Regions from separate parts of the Massilia scottii genome, predicted to be linked through region 4. Evidence: riboswitches for the same ligand, from Rfam matches in the RefSeq annotation. Region 4 holds a riboswitch; each other region holds the start of a gene.
The links. Region 4 has a riboswitch for cobalamin ahead of RBA41_RS18555 (TonB-dependent receptor). Riboswitches for the same ligand answer to the same signal wherever they lie in the genome.
Positions count from the first base shown of each region.

Region 1: another riboswitch for cobalamin. It lies ahead of RBA41_RS07745 (CbtB domain-containing protein); the one in region 4 lies ahead of RBA41_RS18555 (TonB-dependent receptor).
Region 2: another riboswitch for cobalamin. It lies ahead of RBA41_RS03710 (TonB-dependent receptor); the one in region 4 lies ahead of RBA41_RS18555 (TonB-dependent receptor).
Region 3: another riboswitch for cobalamin. It lies ahead of RBA41_RS03515 (TonB-dependent receptor); the one in region 4 lies ahead of RBA41_RS18555 (TonB-dependent receptor).

Region 1 is NZ_JAVCWM010000004.1:384,287-386,483, reverse strand. It holds gene RBA41_RS07755 (hypothetical protein) at 1-29, shown strand, start outside; gene RBA41_RS07750 (hypothetical protein) at 86-451, shown strand; cobalamin riboswitch at 518-747, shown strand; gene RBA41_RS07745 (CbtB domain-containing protein) at 898-1,095, shown strand; gene RBA41_RS07740 (CbtA family protein) at 1,086-1,838, shown strand; gene RBA41_RS07735 ((2Fe-2S) ferredoxin domain-containing protein) at 1,842-2,180, shown strand; gene RBA41_RS07730 (cobaltochelatase subunit CobN) at 2,167-2,197, shown strand, end outside.
Region 2 is NZ_JAVCWM010000002.1:367,414-369,610, reverse strand. It holds gene RBA41_RS03710 (TonB-dependent receptor) at 1-1,469, opposite strand, end outside; cobalamin riboswitch at 1,766-1,983, opposite strand.
Region 3 is NZ_JAVCWM010000002.1:270,543-272,739, reverse strand. It holds gene RBA41_RS03520 (TonB-dependent siderophore receptor) at 1-210, shown strand, start outside; cobalamin riboswitch at 351-587, shown strand; gene RBA41_RS03515 (TonB-dependent receptor) at 765-2,197, shown strand, end outside.
Region 4 is NZ_JAVCWM010000012.1:211,426-213,622, forward strand. It holds gene RBA41_RS18555 (TonB-dependent receptor) at 1-1,100, opposite strand, end outside; cobalamin riboswitch at 1,180-1,328, opposite strand; gene RBA41_RS18560 (M1 family metallopeptidase) at 1,442-2,197, shown strand, end outside.

The sequences.
Region 1 (2,197 bases), on a different contig from region 4:
ATCAGATGGATATCGAATTCAGCGAGTAAGGTAGCGCGGCTTCGTGCTACATTGGCACCCCTGAATTTTGAAGGAGTGCCACGCCATGCCACCCAATCCCAGCATCGCTTCGATCCGCGCCCGCCTTCTCGGCGGGATGGCTGCTTACATGGGGCGCTGCGCCGAAGACCCGGAGAGCGAGGCTCCGTACGGCCAGGCCGAGATCGACGAGTGCGCCGGAATCCTCGACACTTATGCCGCTGCCGTGGAAAAGCTCCCCCAACCTGCAGCCCCCGCCGCGATCATGAAAGAAGTCGAACGCGTCGTCCTTGCCCTCAATGCGTTTGATGAACGCTGCAGCGTGATCGAGACCGAAGAGCGCGAAAGCCTGTGCGACATCATCTACCTGGTTGCCAAGGATGCGGGCCTGGAAGCCGACGAAGACATCACCGAACAATGGCGCGACTGGTAAATTCGTCCGCTGCGCACACGCCGGCCCGCGCAACCTTGCAATTTATATAGTCCAGACCTATACTTCGCCGGTAGTCAAGCTTCTGGTTCTGGCAAACGATCGTTTGCCGGATTAAATGGGAAGCCGGTGCGACCTCTCAAGGGGGGCAAAGCCGGCGCTGCCCCCGCAACGGTAAGCGAGTCAAGGATGTGCATCAAGCCACTGTGCCTAGTCAGCATGGGAAGGCGCATATCCGGGAAGGGTTTTTTGCCCCGCCACTCGCCAGCCCGGAAACCAGCCGAAGCGGTAAGTCGTTTGTATCGCGGAGGGCGATCCAGGTGGATCGCTGCGTTCCGCACCCCATCTCACGTTCCTTCTCCCCGTACAAGCCCCGGTTGCCGGACAGGGCAAGACGCGCGCGTCTGCATTTGCCTGGCTTTATGCGAAATGCTTTAGGAAGGAATGCCATGTCGCCGATCCGTAGCTTCATCACCACCGCCGATGAACAAGTCCCGTTTGTCTCCATCAAGGAGCGCATTGTGCAGGCCATGTGCGCCGCCAGCCTTGGCATCGTGCTGCTGTACGGTGCCGGTTTCGCCTCGATGGAAGCGCTGCACAACGCGGCGCACGACAGCCGCCACTCGGCCGGCTTCCCATGCCACTGATCCGCACCGCGCCCGCGGCAAGCCTGGGCACCTTCAACCGCATCATCGCCAGCGCAGCGGCGGCCGGCATCCTGGCCGGCCTGCTGCTGACCGGCGTGCAGCAGCTGCAAGTGGCACCCATTATCTTGCAGGCCGAGGTGTTCGAGAGCGCCGCGCCGAAGGCACTGGAGCAGGCCGCACCGCACAGCCACGCCGACGCCACGCCGCACGAACACGCGGATGAGGGCGCCCATGAACACGGCGGCTGGCAGCCGGACGACGGCGCCGAGCGCACCTTCTACACGGCGGTGGCCAACATCAGCGCCGGCGTCGGCTTCGCGCTGCTGCTGGCAGCGGCCATCAGCCTGCATGGCGGCGCAAGCGGCTGGCGCGCGGGCGTGCTGTGGGGCGCGGCCGGCTACACGGTCTTTTTCGTGGCGCCCTCGGTCGGCCTGCCGCCCGAGCTGCCGGGTACCGTCGCGGCGCCGCTGCTGGCGCGCCAGTTGTGGTGGACCGCCACCGTCATGGCCAGCGCGGGCGGGCTGGCGCTGCTGGTCTTCGCCAAGAACTGGCCGCTCAGGATCGCCGGCGCCTTGCTGCTGTTCGTGCCGCATCTGGTCGGTTCGCCCCAGCCGAAGGTCCATTCGAGCAGCGCACCGCCCGAGCTGGCGCTGAGCTTCCTGTACGCGACCTTGCTGGCCAATGCCGCCTTCTGGGTGGCCATGGGCGCGCTGGCGGGCTATTTCTACAAGAAATTCGGCTGACCGATGCGTACCCATGACCGGCACGTGTTCATGTGCGTCGGCCCGCGCTGCACCGAAAACGGCGTGCAGGCGCAGGCCGTGTTCGAGCACATGGGGCGCGAGATCGACGCCCATCCGGACCTCTGCGTCAAGCGCACCCGCACGCACTGCATGGTCGCATGCCGTAATGAAGGGCCGATCGTGGTGGTGTACCCGGAAGGCGTGTGGTACCGGCGCGTCGACGAAGCGGCAGCAGGGCGCATCGTCGCCGAGCACCTGATCGGCGGCGCCGAAGTGACCGACCTGATTTTCCATCGCATCGGCGAAGGCGACACAATTGTGGCGGACCATGACATCACCTGATTTTCCTCAAGGCCCGG
Region 2 (2,197 bases), on a different contig from region 4:
GTCCACTGCGCCTTGCCGCCGGCCAGCGACTGTTTCAGGCCGGTTTCCGCCTGGCGCGAGCGGGTCAGCTTGTAGCCGCTGTTGGCCAGGTTCAGCGACAGCAGGCTGGTGACCGGATCGCTGCCGCTGCTGAGCTGGCCGTACAGGGAGGTGTCGTCCCCGAGTTTCCAGGTCAGGCCCAGCCGCACGGCGGTCGACTGTAGCGTCGAGGTAAAGCCGGCCGCCCCCAGCAGGCTGACGCGCCCGACCTTGTAACGGTCATGGCGCAGGCCCGCCAGCAGCAGCAGCCGCGCACTGAGCGCATGGGAATCTTCGGCATACAGCGCATTGCTGCGGGTATGGGTTGTGAAATTCGGGCGCAAGGCGTCCGGGCTGTCGAACCGGCCCGGATTGAACCCCGTGGGCGCCACGCTGGAGGCACCGCCGTACGGCGCGTTGTTGGTGTGGGTGAAATTGATCGTGGCAGCTTCCCATCCGGCAACGATCCGGTTGGCCCCGGCATTCCAGCGCGCTTCGAGGCGGTTGCCGGTTTGTTCCTGATCATGGCCGATGGCGATGTAATTGCTGCGCTCGACCATCTCCGCTTGCGGGTTGTAATAATAGGTCTCGGCATTGCGCCAGTGGCGGCGCGCTTTCATATGCACGAGCTCGTCGGTGACGGTGAGAGCCGGCGAGACGCGCCAGCTCAGGCGGACCAGCGCCTTGTCGTCGTCAAAGCCGATGTCGGCGTCGCCCACGTTGTAGTTCTGCTTGCGCAGTGCGCGCGCGAGCCCGCCATTGATCAGCGGTGTGCCGAAGTAGCGCTGCGGTTTCTGTTCCAGATGGTCGAGCTGCATGGCAAGGTCGATGGCGGGCGTCAAGGCATAGGCCAGGCTGGTGAGTACCTTGCCGTGGCGCGCCTTGCCCCGCTCGATCAGCCCGTCGCTGCGGTCGGCATAGGCGTCGACACGGAATGCGCCGCTCTCCCCCAGCGCACCGGTGACGCCGACGCCGGCGCGCAACGCGCGCCCGCCGCCGATGCCGGCCATCGCTTCGAGCGAGGCGGCGCCTGCCGGCGCCTTGCGCACGGCATTGATGGTGGCGCCGGTGGTACCGCTGCCGTGGATCACCGAACCAGGGCCGCGCAGCACCTCGATGTACTCATACCCCCACGGATCGGACGGATAGGTGGCCGTGCCCGAGCCCACCTGCGGGCGCTGGCCGTTTTCCAGGATGGCGATGGCGCTGTTGCCGCTGAAACCGCGCGCCGCGTAGCCGATGCCGTTGCCGGGCGAGCTGATGTCGGTCAGGCCCGTGGTGCGGGTGACGGCATCCTTGAGCTGCACATCGCCGCGCGCCTCGATGCTCGCCGCGCCGAGCGACTCGACGCTGGCAGGCATGTCCTGCGTCGTCAGATCGAGCCGGCTGGCCGTGGCGTTCCGGCGCTTCAGCCCCAGGCCCTCCTCCTCGGCCGCGGCCTGAATGGTCACAGTCGGCATCACCGTGGTTGGCTCGGCCCAGGCAGCGGACCCGCACAACAGTGCGACGGCGGCGACGATGGGGCGGATGGGGGTAGAACAAGTTTGGCTGGAATGCATCATGGAAGCGTCTGACATAGTAAATGACCGGATCCCCGGCGATGAAGTTCGCGAAGGCGCACGCAGCCGCCACGGCACGCGCCATGCGCCAATGGCGAACGGATACGCGTACGCCATTGGCGTGCGATTGCATTAGCAAAAAGAAAAAACGGCGAACAAATAACAGGCAACACCTCACCCCGGGTGTTGCGCATGCATCGTGACTGGCCGGTCTTCTGGCTCGCCTTCATCCTTCCCTGGTCTTGCCTTCCCATGCGATGCACAGTGGCGTTCGATCAAAGTCGTCAGGCTTACAGCAGCGGGGGCTGCGCCGGACTGGCGCGAAATGAAAATCTCGCGCGTCACCGGCTTCCCGTTTCACCCTCCGGCCGACAAGCGGGAGGGCACCATTCACGTATTGGGGCGCATTTTACATTCGACAAAGCACATTTGTCACCCTATTGCCGCGCTGACGCCGGCACACAGGCCGCAGCGGCGCAGGCCAGCGCTGTGCGGGTCATGGGCGACGTCGGGTGACGGCACTACACATTTACAACAAATTCACACATTTTTGATATTTTATGTACAACACGAATGCTTAATTAGCACTGTTGTTCGTATTTGAAATACAGTACGAACAC
Region 3 (2,197 bases), on a different contig from region 4:
ACGATCAACAGCTTCGCGGCGCCCGCCCGCACCCTGTTCGACCTGGCGCTGCGCTACGACCTGGGCCGGCTGGGCATGAACGACTGGATGGCCGAACTGCACGTGAACAATGTGGCGGACAAGGAGTATGTCGCCTCCTGCTTCGCCGCCCACAGCTGCTATCTGGGCCTCTCGCGCTCGGCACGGGCGACCTTGAAATACAACTGGTAAGCGCCAGTTTGCGCACTTCATTGCCCATGATGCGGCAATGAGGCGCGCCAGGCTGTCCGGCGCCGGCCGGCAAGCGTAGCGCTTCCTCGGGCCCGGCCTGTCACTGCATATTGAAACGTTGCCAAATACATCAGCAGCCGTTATGATTGCCACGTTTTGGTGCTCGCGGCCTTGTTCTGAAGGCCGCAGTTAAACGGGAAACACGCGCTGGCATGCCAGCGGCAAACGTGTGCTGTCCCCGCAACGGTAAAACAGGCGCCGCATGTCGTGCAACGACGTGCGGCCGGTTGTCTCTTTGGTCCACTGTGCCGCCGGCATGGGAAGGCGAGGCAATCTGACCTGTCAGCCCGGATACCGGCCAGGACGCATGGAAGCAAGCGGCCGGGAATTGTCGTGTTTGTGGATCGCCTGGGACCGCGCTTAACGCCGCCGCTCCCTCATCTCCATCGACTCTCGCGCCTCTGTCGGCCGCAGCTTCTTTTTTCTCGGTGCACGGGGATGTGCGCCGTACAAAACAAGCGGACCGGCCTGTCCGGTCTTAACCGAGAGTACCCGTGAAAAATACCACCCCTGCCCCGTCGCAACGCGGGCTGCGCCTGCTGTCGCCAATGCTGCTGCTGGCCATGCCCGCCTTTGCCAACGCCACCGTCGACGGCGATACCCCATCCCCCGTCCAGCAAGTGCGCGTGTCCGCCAGCCTGATACCGCTCGGCGTCGCCGATTCGGCCAACCAGGGCACCGTGACCGCCAGGCAGCTCGAAAACCGTCCCTTGCTGCGCACAGGCGAGCTGCTTGAAGCGGTGCCAGGCCTGATCGTGACCCAGCACGCCGGCGACGGCAAAGCCAATCAATATTTCGCGCGCGGATTCAATCTCGATCACGGCACCGATTTCCGCACCACGGTCATGGGCATGCCGGTCAACTTGCCGACCAATGCGCACGGCCAGGGCTATTCGGACCTGAATTTCCTGATTCCGGAGCTGGTCAGCACCATCGCGTATAAAAAAGGCACCTATTACGCGGAGGAAGGCGATTTTTCCGTCGCCGGCGCAGCCGCTTTCGACTACGTGCGGCACATGGAGCAAGGCTTGCTGAGCCTGGAGGCCGGCCAGAACCGCTTCAGCCGCGCGCTGCTCGCCAACGCCACCCCGCTCGCCGCCGGTACGCTGCTGTACGCCCTCGAACGCGCGGGCCAGGATGGTCCCTGGGAGACGCCGGAAGACTACAAGCGTGTCAACGGCGTGCTGTCGTACAGCTGGCGGCGCGGCGACGACGATGTGCGGGTGACGGCGATGGGCATGCATTCGTCGTGGACGTCGACCGATCAGGTGCCGCAACGCGCGCTCGACGCCGGGCTGATCGGCCGCTATGGCACGCTCGCTCCCACGGATGGCGGCGACACCTCGCGTTACAGCCTGTCGGGCGAGTGGCGCCGCCAGTACGGCACGGGCAGCGCCAGGGCCAATGCCTACATCATCGCATCGCGGCTCGACCTGTTCAGCGACTTTACCTATGCACTGGACGATCCGGAGCACGGCGACCAGTTCCACCAGGCGGAAAGCCGGCAGATTCTCGGCCTGGACGCGCAGCGCGCATGGCGCCACGCCCTGGGCCCCTTCGCTTCCGAGACAGCGTTCGGCGTTCAGCTGCGCCAGGACAGGCTGGCCCCGGTCGGCCTGTATTTGAGCCAGGCGCGCCAGCGCCGCTTGAGCGTGCGCGAGGACAGGGTCAAGCAGCGCAGCGGCGCGCTGTACCTGTCCAATAGCACCGTCTGGGCGCCATGGCTGCGCACTGTCGCCGGGCTGCGCGCCGACCGCTACGGGTTCGATGTCCACAGCGACACGGGCGCCAACTCGGGCAAGGTGAATGCCGGCATCACCAGTCCGAAGTTCACGGCGATTTTCACGCTGGGGAACAATGCGGAGATGTACCTGAACTGGGGACGGGGCTTCCACAGCAATGACGCGCGTGGCGTGACCGGCACCGT
Region 4 (2,197 bases):
CGCGACCACTTCACAAGGTCCACGCCGGCCACCAGCTCATTGAGCATGCCGCCCATGTGCGCAAGGTGGCGCAGGCGCGGCGAGAACTGGGTCTGGGCGCTGTCGTAGGTCGACTTCGAGGCTGCGCGCACGCCCTCGAAGGTGTAGAAATAGGTGGAACGGACCGTGCGCTCGCGGCGCGACAGTTCGGCGGCCAGGTCGACGCTGCCGACGCGCTGCTCCACGAACGCGGTCAGGCGGTCCGAATCGAGCGAGCCCACATCGTCTGGCGTGCTGGCCTGGCGCGGGTTGTCGCGGAACTGTTGCATGCTCAGGGCGCCCGGCAATTCCGATTCCTGGCGCGCACGGTCGTAGCGCAGGCCGGTGCGGCCACCCTGGTATGCCCACTGGGCGCCGCCGCTGAAGGTATCGAGCTCGAAGCTGTTATGGTCGCGGTAATTGTCGGTGCGCTGGCTGCCGACCGAGGCGTCGAGCGCGAACCCGTTCCATGACCGGGCCACGGCGGCGCGCAGGTCGCGCAGGTTGAACTGACCGGTTTCGGCGCGCAGCATGCCGCGCCCGCCATTGGCCTCGGGACGGCGCGTGACGATGTGGATCACGCCGCCGGTGGCGCCTTCGCCATACAGCACGCTGGCGCCGCCGCGGATGATTTCGATGCGCTCGACGGTCTCGATCGGGATCGACGACAGGGTCGCATTGCTCAATTCACTTTCGGACATGCGCACGCCGTCCAGGGTGACCACCATGTTCTGGCTGCTGTTGGTGCCGAAGCCGCGCAGGTCGAGGCTGAAATCGGGCGAGCCGTCCAGGCTCTGGCGGCCGTACACGCCGCCGATCTGGCGGATGGCCTGGTTGACGTCGGCCGCGCCGGCGCGGCGGATGTCGTCGGCGCTGATGACGGTCGCGCCGATCGGGGCCAGCGCCGGGTCGCTGGCAAAGCGGGCGCCGGTCACGGTCACGGCGGGCAGGGTCTGGGCCTGGGCCTGGGCCTGGCCATCGGCGGCCAGCGCGGCGCTGGACATGAAACACAGGGACAGGGCGGAAACCAGCGCGAGCGGCCTGGCGGAGAGCGCACGGCGCGGCGATACTGCAGAAATCATGATGTCGTCTTCAGAAAATAGAGTCCGGGCCTGCGTCCCCGCAAGCCGGATTGCACGGACAGAGGCGCGCTGCGCGGCATCATGTCCACCTGTTTTGGCCGGTATCCGGGCTCGCACGACGTCAGTAACGACGGCTTGCAGTACCGTTGCGGGGGCAGCACACTGCGTGTTTCCCGTTTAACTGCCGGCGTGAAGACGCGGGCGGGCACCAAAACTGCGCCATTATAATCGGAGTCGCCATCCGGACCGCGGCCCGGCGGGCGTTGTGGCATGCTGTGCGGCCGGCTGCCCACCAGCCAGACCTGTTACCAATCGAAGCGCCCGGCGGCGCAGGAGAATGCATGCAAGCGCGTACCCGAACCATGGCCCAGAGGGCGCTCCTGCTGGCGGCAGCCGCCGTCGCGGGGGCCGAGCTGATGGCGCAGGCCGACATCACCATCACGCCGATTCCGGAACCGGTGACCGACGTCGGCATCGGCTTCGCCATGCCCTCGGCCAGCGCGGTGAGCGTGCCGAGCTCCCCGGACGCGTGGGGCGGGCCGCGCAGCGGCAGCGAAGCGACCCTGTCGGACCGCGTGGTCGACTACCGGATCGAAGCGACGCTCGACCCGGTAGCGCACACGGTCGACGGCAAGCAGAAACTCACCTGGCGCAACCGCAGCAAGGAGACCGTGCGCAGCGTCTACCTGCACCTGTACATGAACGCCTTCAAAAGCGCCGGCAGCACCTTCTTCACCGAGCAGCGCGAATCCGGCTACAACGCCACCATCGCCCCCGGCGAATGGGGCCATATCACCCTGCGCAGCGTGACCCAGGGCGGTGCCAGGGTCGACTGGTCGTTCGTCCACCCCGACAACGGCCCCGCCACCGACGAGACGGTGGTGCGCTTCGACCTGCCGGCGCCGGTGGCGCCAGGCGCTTCCACCAGCTTCGATATCACCTTCCTGACCCAATTGCCGCGCGTGGTGGCCAGTACCGGCCATGTCGGCAGCTTTCACCTGGTGGGCCAGTGGTTCCCCAAGATCGGGGTGCTGGAACTGCCTGGCGAACGCGGCGCCGCCAGGGCGCGCTGGAACGTGCACGAATATCACCACGAG